DNA from 3 places in the Streptomyces sp. NPDC042364 genome. Region 2 is predicted to be linked to each of the others. Evidence: predicted binding sites of a transcription regulator. Region 2 holds the regulator's gene; each other region holds the start of a gene.
The links. The regulator HrcA, encoded in region 2, represses chaperone genes, less so after heat shock. The targets are predictions, from matches to a motif close to TTNGCACTCNGNNNNNCNGAGTGCNAA.

Region 1 (4,840 bases), on a different contig from region 2:
GTCACCCTCCAGCTCCAGCTTCTCGAAGACCTGGGAGGCCTGGAGCAGGGCCACGCCACCACCGGCGACGATGCCCTCCTCGACGGCCGCCTTCGCGTTGCGGACGGCGTCCTCGATGCGGTGCTTGCGCTCCTTGAGCTCGACCTCGGTCGCGGCACCGGCCTTGATGACGGCCACGCCGCCCGCGAGCTTCGCCAGGCGCTCCTGGAGCTTCTCGCGGTCGTAGTCGGAGTCGCTGTTCTCGATCTCGGCGCGGATCTGGTTCACGCGGCCGGCGACCTGGTCGGCGGAGCCGGCGCCGTCGACGATCGTGGTCTCGTCCTTGGTGATGACGACCTTGCGGGCGCGGCCCAGGAGGTCCAGGGTCGCGTTCTCCAGCTTGAGGCCGACCTCCTCGGAGATGACCTCGCCGCCCGTGAGGATGGCGATGTCGCCGAGCATGGCCTTGCGGCGGTCACCGAAGCCCGGGGCCTTGACGGCGACGGACTTGAAGGTGCCGCGGATCTTGTTGACGACCAGGGTCGACAGGGCCTCGCCCTCGACGTCCTCGGCGATGATCAGCAGCGGCTTGCCCGACTGCATGACCTTCTCCAGGAGCGGGAGCAGGTCCTTGACGTTGGAGACCTTGGAGTTGGCGATGAGGATGTAGGGGTCCTCGAGCACCGCCTCCATGCGCTCCATGTCGGTGGCGAAGTACGCCGAGATGTAGCCCTTGTCGAAGCGCATGCCCTCGGTGAGCTCGAGCTCCAGACCGAAGGTCTGCGACTCCTCGACGGTGATGACGCCTTCCTTGCCGACCTTGTCCATGGCCTCGGCGATCAGCTCGCCGATCTGGGTGTCGGCGGCGGAGATGGAGGCCGTGGAGGCGATCTGCTCCTTGGTCTCGACCTCCTTGGCCTGGTCGAGCAGCGCACCGGAGACGGCCTCGACGGCCTTCTCGATACCGCGCTTCAGGGCCATCGGGTTGGCACCGGCGGCGACGTTGCGCAGGCCCTCGCGTACGAGCGCCTGGGCGAGGACGGTCGCGGTGGTCGTACCGTCACCGGCGACGTCGTCCGTCTTCTTGGCGACTTCCTTGACCAGCTCGGCGCCGATCTTCTCGTACGGGTCCTCGAGCTCGATCTCCTTGGCGATGGACACACCATCGTTGGTGATCGTGGGGGCGCCCCACTTCTTCTCGAGGACGACGTTGCGACCCTTGGGGCCGAGCGTCACCTTGACGGCGTCCGCGAGCTGGTTCATGCCGCGCTCGAGGCCGCGCCGCGCCTCCTCGTCGAACGCGATGATCTTGGCCATGTGAAGTGGTCCCTCCAGGACTGGGGGTGATTCCTTCGGACCGCGCCCGCGCCCGCGACGGACGGCTCGCCTGCCCCGTGGTTCCTTGCCCCACCTGGCCTGCGGGCCTCACCGACCCGGTCCTTCGTTGTCACTCTCACCTTCAGAGTGCTAACGCCAATGATTAGCACTCGGCATGGTCGAGTGCAAGCGCCTCCGGATGATCCGCAGGTGAACGCGCCCCTACGCGCCGGGTCGGCGCCCCGCCCGTGCGACCGCCGGCGGGCGACCCGGCCGGCGGCTCGACGGGCGATCCGGACACGCGGAAGGGTCCGCACCCCGAGTACGGGGCGCGGACCCTCCGAGAAGAACGAAGAACGTCGCTGCTAACCGGCGCGTTGCTTCAGCCTGCGAGACGGACCATGTCCGCCTGCGGGCCCTTCTGACCCTGCGAGATCTCGAACTCGACCCGCTGGCCCTCTTCCAGGGTGCGGTAACCGTCCATCTGGATCGCGCTGTAGTGGACGAATACATCCGCACCACCGTCGACCGCGATGAAGCCGTACCCCTTCTCCGCGTTGAACCACTTGACGGTGCCCTGAGCCATGCCTAACTCCCCTATTACTGGCCCTTGCACAGATCCACACTTCGCGGATCCGGGTCAGACCTCACCCCCCAACGGTTGGGGGTGTGCGCCGGAACGCGTCGACCGCGGCTGAATGTATCTGCCCAACTGCCGTCTGCAACAGGTCAATCGGACGAGAAAATCTGGACACGCCCGGTCGGGAATGTACGAACAATTCCGCTGACTTCAGGGCAAGTCGGGCCCCATAAAGGCCACAAAACGCGCAAAAGCCCTACAGACTTTGGCTACTTCATATAGGGCGTGCGGCGCGATTGGATATGCGTCCGGCATGAAATCAGAACGGCGATCGGACCGGGTTCCCCAACTGTACCGTGCTCAACCATAGAGAATTGCCCCCTCCGCTTCTCTCGCGGAGGAGGCAATTCGATGAACAATCCGTAATCAACGTTACCGACGGTTACTACCGGCGGGTACGGAACGGGGATCAGCCGCCGGCGACGGCGGGGATGATCGACACGCCCGCTCCGTCCGGCGTGGCCGTCTCCAGGCCCTGCTCGAACCGCACGTCGTCGTCGTTCACGTACACGTTCACGAACCGCCGCAGCTTCCCCTGGTCGTCGAGGACGCGCGCGGCGATCCCGGTGTGGTTCTTCTCCAGGTCCGCGATGACCTCGGCGAGGGTGGCGCCTTCGGCCTGCACCTCGGCCTGGCCGCCGGTGTAGGTGCGAAGGATGGTGGGGATGCGGACGCTGACGCTCATGACTTGTGACCTCCGGGTATGTGCGGGAGAGCTGGGGGCGCGGGGCTGTGGGGGATCTGCGGCCGCCGCCGGCGTGGGCGCGACCGGCCCCCGCAGGCCCGCGGACGAACGACTGACAGGCCTTACACGAGCCCGGCTTCACGGAACGAGTCGAGGTTGGGCCGAATGGTGGCCGTGAGCCCCGTCCCGGCCACCGCGTCCAGCGTCTTCAGACCGTCGCCCGTGTTGAGGACGACCGTCGTGAGCGCGGGGTCCAGCAGCCCGTTCTCGATCAGCTTCCTCGTGACGCCGACGGTCACGCCGCCCGCGGTCTCCGCGAAGATCCCCTCGGTCCGCGCGAGCAGCTTGATCGCGTCGACGATCTGCTCGTCGGTCACGTCCTCCACGGCACCGCCGGTCCGCCGGGCGATGTCCAGGACGTACGGACCGTCCGCGGGGTTGCCGATCGCCAGCGACTTGGCGATCGTGTCCGGCTTCTGCGGCCGGACGACGTCATGGCCGGTCTTGTACGCGACGGACACCGGCGAGCAGCCCTCGGCCTGCGCACCGAAGATCTTGTACGGCCTGTCCTCGACGAGACCGAGCTTGATCAGCTCCTGGAGGCCCTTGTCGATCTTCGTGAGCTGCGAGCCGGAGGCGATCGGCACGACCAGCTGGTCCGGCAGCTTCCAGCCGAGCTGCTCGCAGATCTCGTACGCGAGGGTCTTGGAGCCCTCGGCGTAGTACGGCCGGAGGTTGACGTTCACGAAGCCCCAGCCCTCGCCGGCCGGGTCGCCGATCAGCTCGGAGCAGAAGCGGTTCACGTCGTCGTAGTTGCCCTCGATGCCGACCAGCTCACCGCCGTAGACGGCGGCCATGACGACCTTGCCCTGTTCCAGGTCGTGCGGGATGAACACGCAGGAGCGGAAGCCGGCACGGGCGGCGGCGGCCCCCACGGCGCCGGCGAGGTTGCCGGTGGAGGAGCAGGACAGGGTGGTGAAACCGAAGGCGCGCGCGGCCTCCAGGGCCTGGGCGACGACGCGGTCCTTGAAGGAGTGCGTCGGGTTGCCGGAGTCGTCCTTGATGTAGAGCCCGCCAGTGACGCCCAGCTCACGGGCGAGGTTGTCGGCCTTGACGAGGTGGGTCCAGCCGGGGTTCAGGTTCGGCTTGCCGGCCACGTCGGCGGGGACGGGCAGCAGGGGCGCGTACCGCCAGATGTTCGCGGGACCGGCCTCGATCCGCTTGCGCAGCTCCTCCGTGTCGTACGCGGAGTAGTCGTACGCGATCTCCAGGGGGCCGAAACACTCCTCGCAGGCGAAGACCGGTCCGAGGGGGACGCGGTGACCGCACTCGCGACAGCTCAGGGCGGCGGCGGGGCCGAGGTCGACGCTCTTGGCGGCACCGTCGGTGGTCGTGGATTCGGTTGCAACTGTCTGCGCAGCCATGTGAGGCGAGGCCCTTTCTCCTCATCTTCCTCACGACGCATCTCGCCGTGAGACGGATTTGGCACCTTCCCTAGCCGGACCTCGCCACGGCGACGTGACAAGACAGCTGGAGGGTTGCCGGGGCTTCATCGGGCCGTATCCCTCTGCCCCTCTGGATGAGCGGTATTTGGTTGTATACGCACACGAGCACCGACATGCGATGGTCATCAGCGTTGTTCAAGACTGTAACCGAAGGCCAGGACAGTTGAGAGAGCCGTCCGAACCGCGAGATGAACGCAGAGGAGCCGCGCACTGTGCTGAAGGAAGTCGAGCGCTGGCTGAGCACCCGCTCCTGGTCCGTGACCGATCGCCCGCTCCACGGGATCCTTGCCGCGAAACGGGCCTCGGGCCAGACCGTCAGTGTGGTCCTGCCCGCGCTGAACGAGGAGGAGACGGTCGGCGACATCGTCGCCGTCATCCGCCATGACCTCGTGGAACAGGTCCCGCTCGTCGACGAGGTCGTCGTCGTCGACTCCGGATCGACCGACCGCACCTCCGAGGTCGCGGCGGCGGCCGGGGCGCGGGTGGTCCACCGTGACGACATACTCCCGCGCCTGCCGGCCGTGCCCGGCAAGGGCGAGGTGCTGTGGCGGTCGCTGCTGGTCACGACCGGCGACATCGTCTGCTTCGTCGACGCGGACCTCAAGGAGTTCTCGTCCGACTTCGTCTCCGGGATCGTCGGGCCGCTGCTCACCGACCCCGGTGTCGACCTGGTCAAAGCGATGTACGACCGCCCGCTCGGCGCGGCGGCCGGCC
Region 2 (4,840 bases):
CAGGTACTCCACCACCACGCCCTCGATCCGCAGGTCGTCGCCCCAGACCTTCTCGACCAGTTCGGCGTCGTGGCGGCCCTCCACGTAGATGCGGCCGGCGCGGGCCACCCGCGCGCGGGCGCCGGGGACGGCGACCGAGCCGGACGCGGTACGGGTCGGACGGGGCGGAGCGGCGGACGAGGGGCGCACCAGCGTCACCACCCGCCCCTCCAGCAGGAACCCCCGCGGCTCCAGCGGGAACACCCGGTGCTTGCCGAAGCGGTCCTCCAGGGTCACCGTGCCCGCCTCGCAGCGGATCACCGCGCCGCAGAAACCGGTGTCGGCCTCCTCGACCACCAGGCCCGGATCGGCCGGGACCTCGGGAACCGGCTTGGGCTTCTTCCACGGCGGGGTCAGGTCCGGAGAGTACTGGCGCATTCGGATGACGATAGGAGAACCCGCGCCCGGAATCCCCCGTGCTCAGCCCGACACGCCGAAGCGGCGTGCGAGCGCATCGCGTTGGGCCCGTACGAACGCCGCGTCGACCACCGCCCCGTGCCCGGGCACGTACAGCGCGTCCTCGCCGCCCAGCTCCAGCAGCCGGTCCAGGGCGGCCGGCCAGTGGGACGGGACCGCGTCCGGACCGGCCTGGGGCTCGCCGGACTCCTCCACCAGGTCCCCGCAGAAGACGATCTCGGGGGCGGTGGGCGAGCCGGGCACCAGCACCGCCAGGTCGTGGGGCGTGTGACCGGGGCCGACGTTCGCCAGCAGCACCTGGGGGCCGTCGCCCAGGTCCAGGGTCCACTCGCCCGAGACGTGATGACGGGGGCGTACCAGCAGGTCGGCCGCCTCGGCGGCGTCCTCGACGGGCAGCCCGTGACGCACGGCGTCGGCGCGCAGCCCGTCCCGCCCGCCGTCCAGGACGCCGTCCAGGCCCACCGCGCCGAAGACCTCCACCCCGGAGAACGCGGACGCACCGAAGACATGGTCGAAGTGGGAGTGGGTGAGCGCGAGATGTGTCACACGGGTGCCGCCCAGCAGCTCACGCGCCTGGCCGCGCAACCGCGCGCCTTCCCGCAGGCTCGAACCCGCGTCGATCATCAGGGCCGCGCCGTCCCCGACCACCAGCCCCACCGTGCAGTCCCAGCCGGGGAGGCGGCACCGTCCGACCCGCGGCGCCAAACCCTCCCACCCGCACTCTTTCCAAGTCACCGTCATGACCCGAAGCTAGCCCCCAGTGGCCGTGCCCGTGCCCCGTACGGTGTCCGCGGCGCCCGGCACCTTCCCGCCCCTGCCACCCCGTGTTCCTCATCACCCTCCGCGTGGCCGGCCGGCCACGCGAAGGGCCCGGACCCGTCGGTGGAAAGCGGTGCGACATCGCCGGACAGGTCGGTACACCTCGGCACGACATGGCTGGACCGGCCTTGCCGGGGGCGTACCCCACCGCCGTACACTGGGCGGGGAGTGTTGGCACTCGCCGCGGGCGAGTGCCAAGGGGGAAGTCGCGCGGAGACGAGCTGGAGGTGTGCGCGAATGCTCAGTGAACGCAGGCTCCAGGTGCTGCGCGCCATCGTCCAGGACTATGTCGGCACCGAGGAGCCGGTGGGGTCGAAGGCCCTCACCGAGCGGCACAACCTCGGCGTGTCCCCGGCGACGGTCCGCAACGACATGGCGGCGCTGGAGGACGAGGGCTACATCGCCCAGCCCCACACCAGCGCGGGCCGCATCCCCACCGACAAGGGATACCGGCTCTTCGTCGACAAGCTGGCCGGTGTCAAGCCGATGACCGCGCCCGAGCGGCGCGCCATCCAGAACTTCCTGGACGGCGCCGTCGACCTGGACGACGTGGTCGCGCGGACCGTGCGGCTGCTCGCCCAGCTGACCCGCCAGGTCGCCGTCGTGCAGTACCCGTCGCTCACCCGATCGACGGTGCGGCACGTGGAACTGCTGTCGCTGGCCCCCGCCCGCCTGATGCTCGTGCTGATCACGGACACCGGCCGGGTGGAGCAGCGGATGGTCGACTGCCCGGCGCCGTTCGGAGAAACGTCTCTCGCGGATCTGCGCGCCCGGCTGAACAGCCGGGTCGCGGGCCGCCGGTTCACCGATGTGCCCCGGCTGGTCGAGGACCTGCCGGAGGCGTTCGACGTCGAGGACCGGGGTACGGTCTCGACGGTGCTCTCCACGCTGCTGGAGACCCTTGTCGAGGAGAACGAGGAGCGGCTGATGATCGGCGGCACCGCCAATCTGACCCGCTTCGGACATGACTTCCCCCTCACGATCCGGCCCGTCCTCGAAGCACTGGAGGAACAGGTCGTGCTCCTCAAGTTGCTCGGGGAGGCGGGGGATTCGGGCATGACCGTCCGCATCGGTCACGAGAACGCGTATGAGGGACTCAACTCCACGTCCGTCGTCTCGGTCGGCTACGGTTCGGGCGGCGAGGCAGTCGCGAAACTGGGCGTGGTCGGACCTACGCGCATGGACTATCCGGGAACGATGGGAGCGGTACGAGCGGTGGCACGGTACGTCGGACAGATCCTGGCGGAGTCTTAAGTGGCCACGGACTACTACGCCGTACTCGGCGTGCGCCGCGACGCGTCCCAGGACGAGATCAAGAAGGCGTTCCGGAGGCTCGCTCGCGAGCTGCACCCGGACGTCAACCCCGATCCGAAGACGCAGGAGCGGTTCAAGGAGATCAACGCCGCGTACGAGGTTCTCTCGGACCCGCAGAAGAAGCAGGTCTACGACCTCGGCGGCGACCCGCTGTCCCAGGCGGGCGGCGGAGGCGCGGGCGGCTTCGGCGCCGGTGGCTTCGGGAACTTCTCGGACATCATGGACGCCTTCTTCGGTACGGCGTCCCAGCGCGGCCCCCGGTCGCGCACGCGCCGCGGCCAGGACGCGATGATCCGGCTGGAGGTCGACCTCGACGAGGCCGCCTTCGGCACGACGAAGGACATCCAGGTCGACACGGCCGTGGTGTGCGGCACCTGCAGCGGCGAGGGCGCGGCCCCCGGCACAAGCGCGCAGACCTGTGACATGTGCCGCGGCCGCGGCGAGGTCTCGCAGGTCACGCGGTCCTTCCTGGGCCAGGTCATGACCTCGCGTCCCTGCCCGCAGTGCCAGGGCTTCGGCACCGTCGTCCCGACCCCGTGCCCCGAGTGCGCGGGCGACGGACGGGTGCGGTCGCGGCGCACGCTGACGGTGAAGATCCCGGCCGGTGTCGACAACGGCACCCGCATCCAGCTCGCCGGTGAGGGCGAGGTCGGACCCGGCGGCGGTCCCGCCGGTGACCTCTACGTCGAGATCCACGAGCTGCCGCACGCCGTCTTCCAGCGGCGCGGCGACGACCTGCACTGCACGGTGACGATCCCCATGACCGCGGCGGCGCTCGGCACGAAGGTGCCGCTGGAGACGCTGGACGGTCTGGAGGAGGTCGACATCCGGCCCGGCACCCAGTCCGGTCAGTCGATCCCGCTGCACGGGCGCGGTGTCACGCATCTGCGCGGCGGAGGCCGAGGCGACCTCATCGTCCACGTCGAGGTGCAGACGCCGACGAAGCTCGACCCCGAGCAGGAGCAGCTGCTGCGGCAGCTGGCGGCACTGCGGGGCGAGGAGCGGCCGACGGGGCAGTTCCAGCCGGGGCAGCAGGGGCTGTTCTCGCGGCTGAAGGACGCGTTCAACGGGCGCTGACCGTGGGTCGTCCGGCTGCGGGTGGGTGAGGGCCGGTCGTGCGGTTCCACCACGAACCACTCGCGGCCGGACCGTCCGCCCACCCGATTCGGCGACGGTCCGTGGACGTGAAAGCATGCGGCCATGTCCTCCTCCGCACTGACCGATCTCTTTCCCCTCCCGATCGTGCAGGCCCCGATGGCGGGCGGTGTCTCCGTCCCGCCACTGGCCGCCGCCGTGTCCGAGGCCGGGGGCCTGGGGTTCCTGGCCGCCGGGTACAAGACGGCCGACGGGATGTACCAGGAGATCAAGGCGCTCCGGGCGCTCACCTCACGCCCCTTCGGCGTGAACCTGTTCATGCCGCAGCCCGAGCACGCGGAGCCCGCCGCCGTCGAGGTGTACGCGGAGCAGCTGGCCGGTGAGGCCTCCTGGTACGAGACGGAACTGGGCGACCCCGACAGCGGGCGGGACGACGGCTACGAGGCCAAGCTCGCCGTACTGCTCGACAACCCCGTGCCGGTGGTCTCCTTCCACTTCGGCTGCCCGACCCCCGAGGTCATCGAGTCCCTCGCCCGCAAGGGCACGCTGACCCTCGTCACCGCGACCTCCGCCGAGGAGGCGCAGGCCGTGGAGCGGTCGGGCGCCCACGCGGTGATCGTGCAGGGCGTCGAGGCCGGCGGCCACCAGGGCACCCACCGGGACGACCCGGAGCGGGACTGCGCCGGCATCGGGCTGCTCTCCCTGGTCGCCCAGGTCCGGGAGGCCGTGGCGCTGCCGATCGTCGCGGCGGGCGGAATCATGCGCGGCGGTCAGATCGCCGCTCTCCTCACGGCGGGCGCGAGCGCCGCCCAGCTGGGTACGGCCTTCCTCGCCACGCCCGAGTCCGGGGCCGCCGCCGTCCACAAGCGGGCGCTGACCGACCCCCTCTTCGTCCGAACGGAGCTGACCCGCGCCTTCTCCGGGCGGCCTGCCCGGGGACTGGTCAACCGCTTCATGCGTGAGCACGGTCCCTACGCGCCCGTCGCGTACCCCGAGGTCCACCACCTGACCTCGCCGCTGCGCAAGGCCGCCGCGAAGGCCGAGGACACGCAGGGCATGGCGCTGTGGGCCGGGCAGGGGCACCGGATGGCGCGGGCGCTGCCGGCCGGGGAGCTGGTCGGGGTGCTGGCCGCCGAGATCGCGGAGGCGCGGGCCG
Region 3 (4,840 bases), on a different contig from region 2:
CCACCGGGAGGAAGGTCTCCATGACCGGGACGACCATCCATCGCTGCTCGCCGGACGGGAAGCTCGCCGAGGGGTGGTGGCAGTACGACCGGCTCGCGCTGATGGCGCAGCTGGGGGCTCTGGAGGGACTGGAGCGGTAGACCGGGCGGCTGCCGGGAGCGTCGGGGGAGACCGATAGGGCACATGTGCACCGTGCACGGGAGAAGCCCCCGTTCCGGCGGGCGGAACGGGGGCTTCTCTCAGGCGTCCGCCTCGGTGGGCGGTGTCCGCCCCGAGGGGCGGCGCTGCCTCAGTGGGAGTGGCCGTGACCGTGGCCGTGGCCCGCGTCGGCCGGCTCCTCTTCCTTCTTCTCGACGACCAGGGTCTCGGTCGTCAGGAGGAGGGAGGCGATGGAGGCGGCGTTCTCCAGGGCGGAGCGGGTGACCTTGACCGGGTCGATGACGCCGGCCTTGACCAGGTCGCCGTACTCGCCGGTGGCGGCGTTGTAACCGCTGCCCTTCTCCAGCTCGGCGACCTTGGAGACGATGACGTAGCCCTCCAGGCCGGCGTTCTCGGCGATCCAGCGCAGCGGCTCGACGGCGGCCTTGCGGACGACGGAGACACCGGTGGCCTCGTCGCCCTCCTTGCCGAGGTTGCCCTCGAGGACCTTCACGGCGTGGACGAGCGCGGAGCCACCACCGGAGACGATGCCCTCCTCGACCGCGGCGCGGGTCGCGGAGATGGCGTCCTCCAGACGGTGCTTCTTCTCCTTCAGCTCCACCTCGGTGGCGGCGCCGACCTTGATCACGCACACGCCGCCGGCCAGCTTCGCGAGGCGCTCCTGGAGCTTCTCGCGGTCCCAGTCGGAGTCGGTGTTCTCGATCTCGGACTTGATCTGGGCGACGCGGCCCTGGACGTCCTCGGAGTTGCCGGCGCCGTCGACGATCGTGGTGTCGTCCTTGGTGACGGTGACGCGGCGGGCGGTGCCGAGCACGTCGATGCCGACCTGGTCGAGCTTGAGGCCGACCTCCTCGGAGATGACGGTGGCGCCGGTGAGGACGGCCATGTCCTGCAGCATCGCCTTGCGGCGGTCGCCGAAGCCGGGGGCCTTGACGGCCACGGCGTTGAACGTGCCGCGGATCTTGTTGACGACGAGGGTGGAGAGGGCCTCGCCCTCGACGTCCTCGGCGATGATCAGCAGCGGCTTCGAGGCGTTGGTCTGGATGATCTTCTCCAGCAGCGGCAGCAGGTCGGCGATGGCGCCGATCTTGCCCTGGTGGATGAGGATGTACGGCTCGTCGAGGACGGCCTCCATGCGCTCCTGGTCCGTGACGAAGTACGGCGACAGGTAGCCCTTGTCGAAGGCCATGCCCTCGGTGAAGTCCAGCTCCAGACCGAAGGTGTTGGACTCCTCGACGGTGATGACACCGTCCTTGCCGACCTTGTCCATCGCCTCGGCGATCAGCTCGCCGACCTGCTGGTCCTGGGCGGACAGCGCGGCGACGGCGGCGATGTCGGACTTCTCGTCGATCGGGCGGGCCGACGCGAGCAGGTCCTCGGAGACCGCGGCGACGGCGGCGTCGATGCCCTTCTTCAGGGCGGCCGGGGAGGCACCCGCGGCGACGTTCTTCAGGCCCTCGCGCACCAGCGCCTGGGCGAGCACGGTGGCGGTGGTGGTGCCGTCACCAGCGATGTCGTTGGTCTTGGTCGCCACCTCCTTCACGAGCTGCGCGCCGAGGTTCTCGTACGGGTCCTCGATCTCGACCTCGCGGGCGATGGTCACACCGTCGTTGGTGATGGTGGGGGCGCCGAACTTCTTGTCGATGACGACGTTGCGGCCCTTGGGGCCGATCGTCACCTTGACCGTGTCGGCAAGCTTGTTGACGCCGCGCTCGAGGGCGCGACGGGCGTCCTCGTCGAACTTCAGGATCTTCGCCATGGCAGCGGGAGCCCTCTCGGAAATCTCGGGTGAATGCAGGCTGCGCCCCGGGCGCCCGGCTTTTTAGTGGTCGCGGGGGCCAGGGGCGCAGCTCAAAGCAATGTGTTCGCGAAGTGACGCGCCGCTGTGGGCGGCGGGGCTGCCTCGCGAGAGGTGAACTACTTCTCGATGATCGCGAGCACGTCGCGAGCCGAGAGGACGAGGTACTCCTCGCCGTTGTACTTCACCTCGGTGCCGCCGTACTTGCTGTACAGCACGATGTCGCCGGTCTTGACGTCGAGCGGCAGGCGCTCGCCGTTCTCGAAGCGGCCCGGGCCGACGGCCAGGACGACGCCCTCCTGGGGCTTCTCCTTGGCGGTGTCCGGGATGACCAGGCCAGAGGCGGTGGTCTGCTCGGCGTCGAGCGGCTGGACCACGATGCGGTCCTCGAGCGGCTTGATGGCAACCTTGGAGCTGGTGGTCGTCACGATCCGACCTCCCCCTTCGGAGATCTCACGGGGTTAACTGTCTGAGGTGGCGACCAGGTGGATCCGTCGTCGCGGGTGCCGGACCTGCCCGTCGCGTAGTTGGCACTCTCCAGGGGGGAGTGCCAGACCTGAGACTATGACCGCGGTTAGCACTCGGTCAAGCGGACTGCTAATTGCGACCGCGTGGCGTGGTGCGGGACCCCGGGTTGCCGCGAGGTTCCGCCCCTGGCAGGTAATCCTCCAAACGACCCACCGTCAGGCCTTGTTCCTGGATACGGCGCAGGAGCCCCGTGGTCATCCCGGTGAGGGTGGTGCCGTTGCGCGGGTCCGGGCCCGTGAAGTGGGCGTGGACGATGTCGCCGGGGCGGAGGCGCTCGCCGGCGGCGTGGCGGAGACCGGTGTGCTGCGCGGACACGCGCCACAGGACGACGGCCGCGATGCCGCAGTCGGCGGCGGCGCGGAGTGTGGTGGTGTCGTAGACGCCGTACGGCGGGCGGAACAGGGTGGGGCGGATTCCGAAGCGCTGCTTCAGCTTGTCCTGCTGACCGCAGATCTCGGCCCGCTGCCCGGCGTACGGCAGGCCGCGCAGGGCGATGTGGTCGAGGGTGTGGTTCTGCACGGTGGCGCCGACCGCGCGGAGCCGGGCGAAGTGGCCGTAGCCCGGGCCGACGACGCTGTCCGTGAGGAACATGCTGACCGGCAACCGCAGCTCCCGCACCATCCGCACGAACCGCGGGTCTTTCTCCGCCCCGTCGTCGTACGTCAGGAACACCACCTTGTCGCGGGTCGCGACACGGTCGACGACGGGAGGAAGGCCGGGGCGTACGGCTCGGGGCGCGGGTGGCCGGTCGGGGTTCTCGGGGGCACGGGCGAGCGGGGCGGCGAGCCCCCAGCGACGGTACGCGGGTGGCCGGGCGTGGCGACGGGGCCCTTGGGTGGTCCGGCCGGGCGGCCGGGCGGCGGGGGCGCCGGGGCCGGAGGCTTCGCCCGGACCAGCGCCCGGCACCCTGGAACCGCCCCGGCTCCCATCGGAACCCGGCCCCCCCGAGCGGACGCCGGCCTGCTCGTCGCCGGACGGCCGGGGGGCCGAGGGCGCCGTCGCCCTCGCCGCCGGCGCGTCCGACGGCGGGGTGGGCCGCGGGGCCGGGTGGGCGGCGCAGGAGGTGAGGAGGAGGGCGGTGGCGGCGGCCAGGGCGAGGGGGAAGGGACGGCTCAAGGAGCGGGTCGGGGGGCGAGTCGAGGGGCGGAGGCCACGGGCGGTCACGGGCGGTCCTGTGGGCGGGCCGGTGCGTAGCCGCGGTCCGTCACCCGGTGGCCGCACGCCTCGGCCGCGCACGGTGTGCAGAAACTCGCCCGCTTCACCCTCGTTTCGTCATCTCGTCGCACGAGTCGCATGGCGCCGCATCCTCGCAGGGCGCGCACGGCCGCTTCGGCTGACACCGCCCACCACCCGGCACGCCGTCCACCGAGTGGCCCACAATGGCCCGGTGAACGACCTCTCCCCCGACTCCGCCCTCGCCCCCCTGCTGACTCCCGAGGGCCGCGCCCTCCTCGACGAGGTGCGCGGTGTGGAACCGGCCCGGGAGCTGGCCGTGGCGACCCGGCTGCGGCGCAGGCACCCGGCGGAACTCGTCTCGGCGGCCATCGCCCAGGCGCGGCTGCGGCAGCGGGCCGTGGCCAAGTTCGGGGCCGAGGACGCGGCGCGGATGTTCTTCACGCCGAACGGGGTCGAGCAGTCGACGCGGACGAGTGTGGCCACGTACCGCGCGGAGTGCTTCCGGGCGCTCGGCGTGCGGTCGGTCGCCGATCTGTGCTGCGGGATCGGCGGGGACGCGATCGCGTTCGCGCGGGCCGGCATCCGCGTGCTGGCCGTCGACCGCGACCCGCTGACCGCGGCGGCGGCCCGTGCCAACGCGGACGCGCTCGGCCTGGCCGATCTGATCGAGGTGCGCGAGGCGGATGTGACGGAGGTGGACACGGCCCGCCACGACGCCGTGTTCGTCGACCCGGCCCGGCGTTCCTCCAGGCGTGGCCGGATCTTCGATCCGGAGGCCTACTCCCCTCCGTTGTCGTGGGCCGTCTCGGCCGCGCTGAAGGCGCCGCTCGGCGCGCTCAAGATCGCACCCGGTGTCCCGCACGAGGCGATTCCGCCGGAGGCCGAGGCCGAGTGGATCTCGGACGGCGGGGACGTGAAGGAGGCCGTGCTGTGGTTCCGCGCGGGCGGGACGCCGGGGGCGCGGCGGGCGATGCTGCTCCCCTCGGGGGCCGGAATCCAGGCCTTCCCCGACACGATGCTGCCCGACCCGCCGGTCCGGCCGGTCGGGCGGTACCTGTACGAGCCGGACGGCGCCGTCATCCGCGCCCATCTCGTCGCCGAGGTCGCCGCGGACCTGACCGGTGGGCTGATCGACCCCACGATCGCGTACATCACCGCCGACGAGCACCACGTCACCCC

Region 1: a site for HrcA is predicted at 1,460-1,486, ahead of groL (chaperonin GroEL). Genes of this name have one in related genera too.
Region 3: a site for HrcA is predicted at 2,485-2,511, ahead of groES (co-chaperone GroES). Genes of this name have one in related genera too.

Annotation. Positions count from the first base shown of each region.
Region 1 is NZ_JBWKAJ010000005.1:335,459-340,298, forward strand. It holds gene groL (chaperonin GroEL) at 1-1,296, opposite strand, end outside; gene AC067N_RS13310 (cold-shock protein) at 1,679-1,882, opposite strand; gene AC067N_RS13315 (MoaD/ThiS family protein) at 2,346-2,621, opposite strand; gene thrC (threonine synthase) at 2,744-4,045, opposite strand; SAM riboswitch class I at 4,064-4,207, opposite strand; gene AC067N_RS13325 (glucosyl-3-phosphoglycerate synthase) at 4,339-4,840, shown strand, end outside.
Region 2 is NZ_JBWKAJ010000003.1:38,869-43,708, reverse strand. It holds gene AC067N_RS06790 (DUF3097 domain-containing protein) at 1-417, opposite strand, end outside; gene AC067N_RS06785 (MBL fold metallo-hydrolase) at 460-1,197, opposite strand; gene hrcA (heat-inducible transcriptional repressor HrcA) at 1,513-2,529, shown strand; gene dnaJ (molecular chaperone DnaJ) at 2,530-3,666, shown strand; gene AC067N_RS06770 (nitronate monooxygenase) at 3,790-4,840, shown strand, end outside.
Region 3 is NZ_JBWKAJ010000010.1:225,081-229,920, forward strand. It holds gene AC067N_RS21845 (ester cyclase) at 1-140, shown strand, start outside; gene groL (chaperonin GroEL) at 290-1,918, opposite strand; gene groES (co-chaperone GroES) at 2,077-2,385, opposite strand; gene AC067N_RS21860 (polysaccharide deacetylase family protein) at 2,555-3,601, opposite strand; gene AC067N_RS21865 (THUMP-like domain-containing protein) at 3,873-4,840, shown strand, end outside.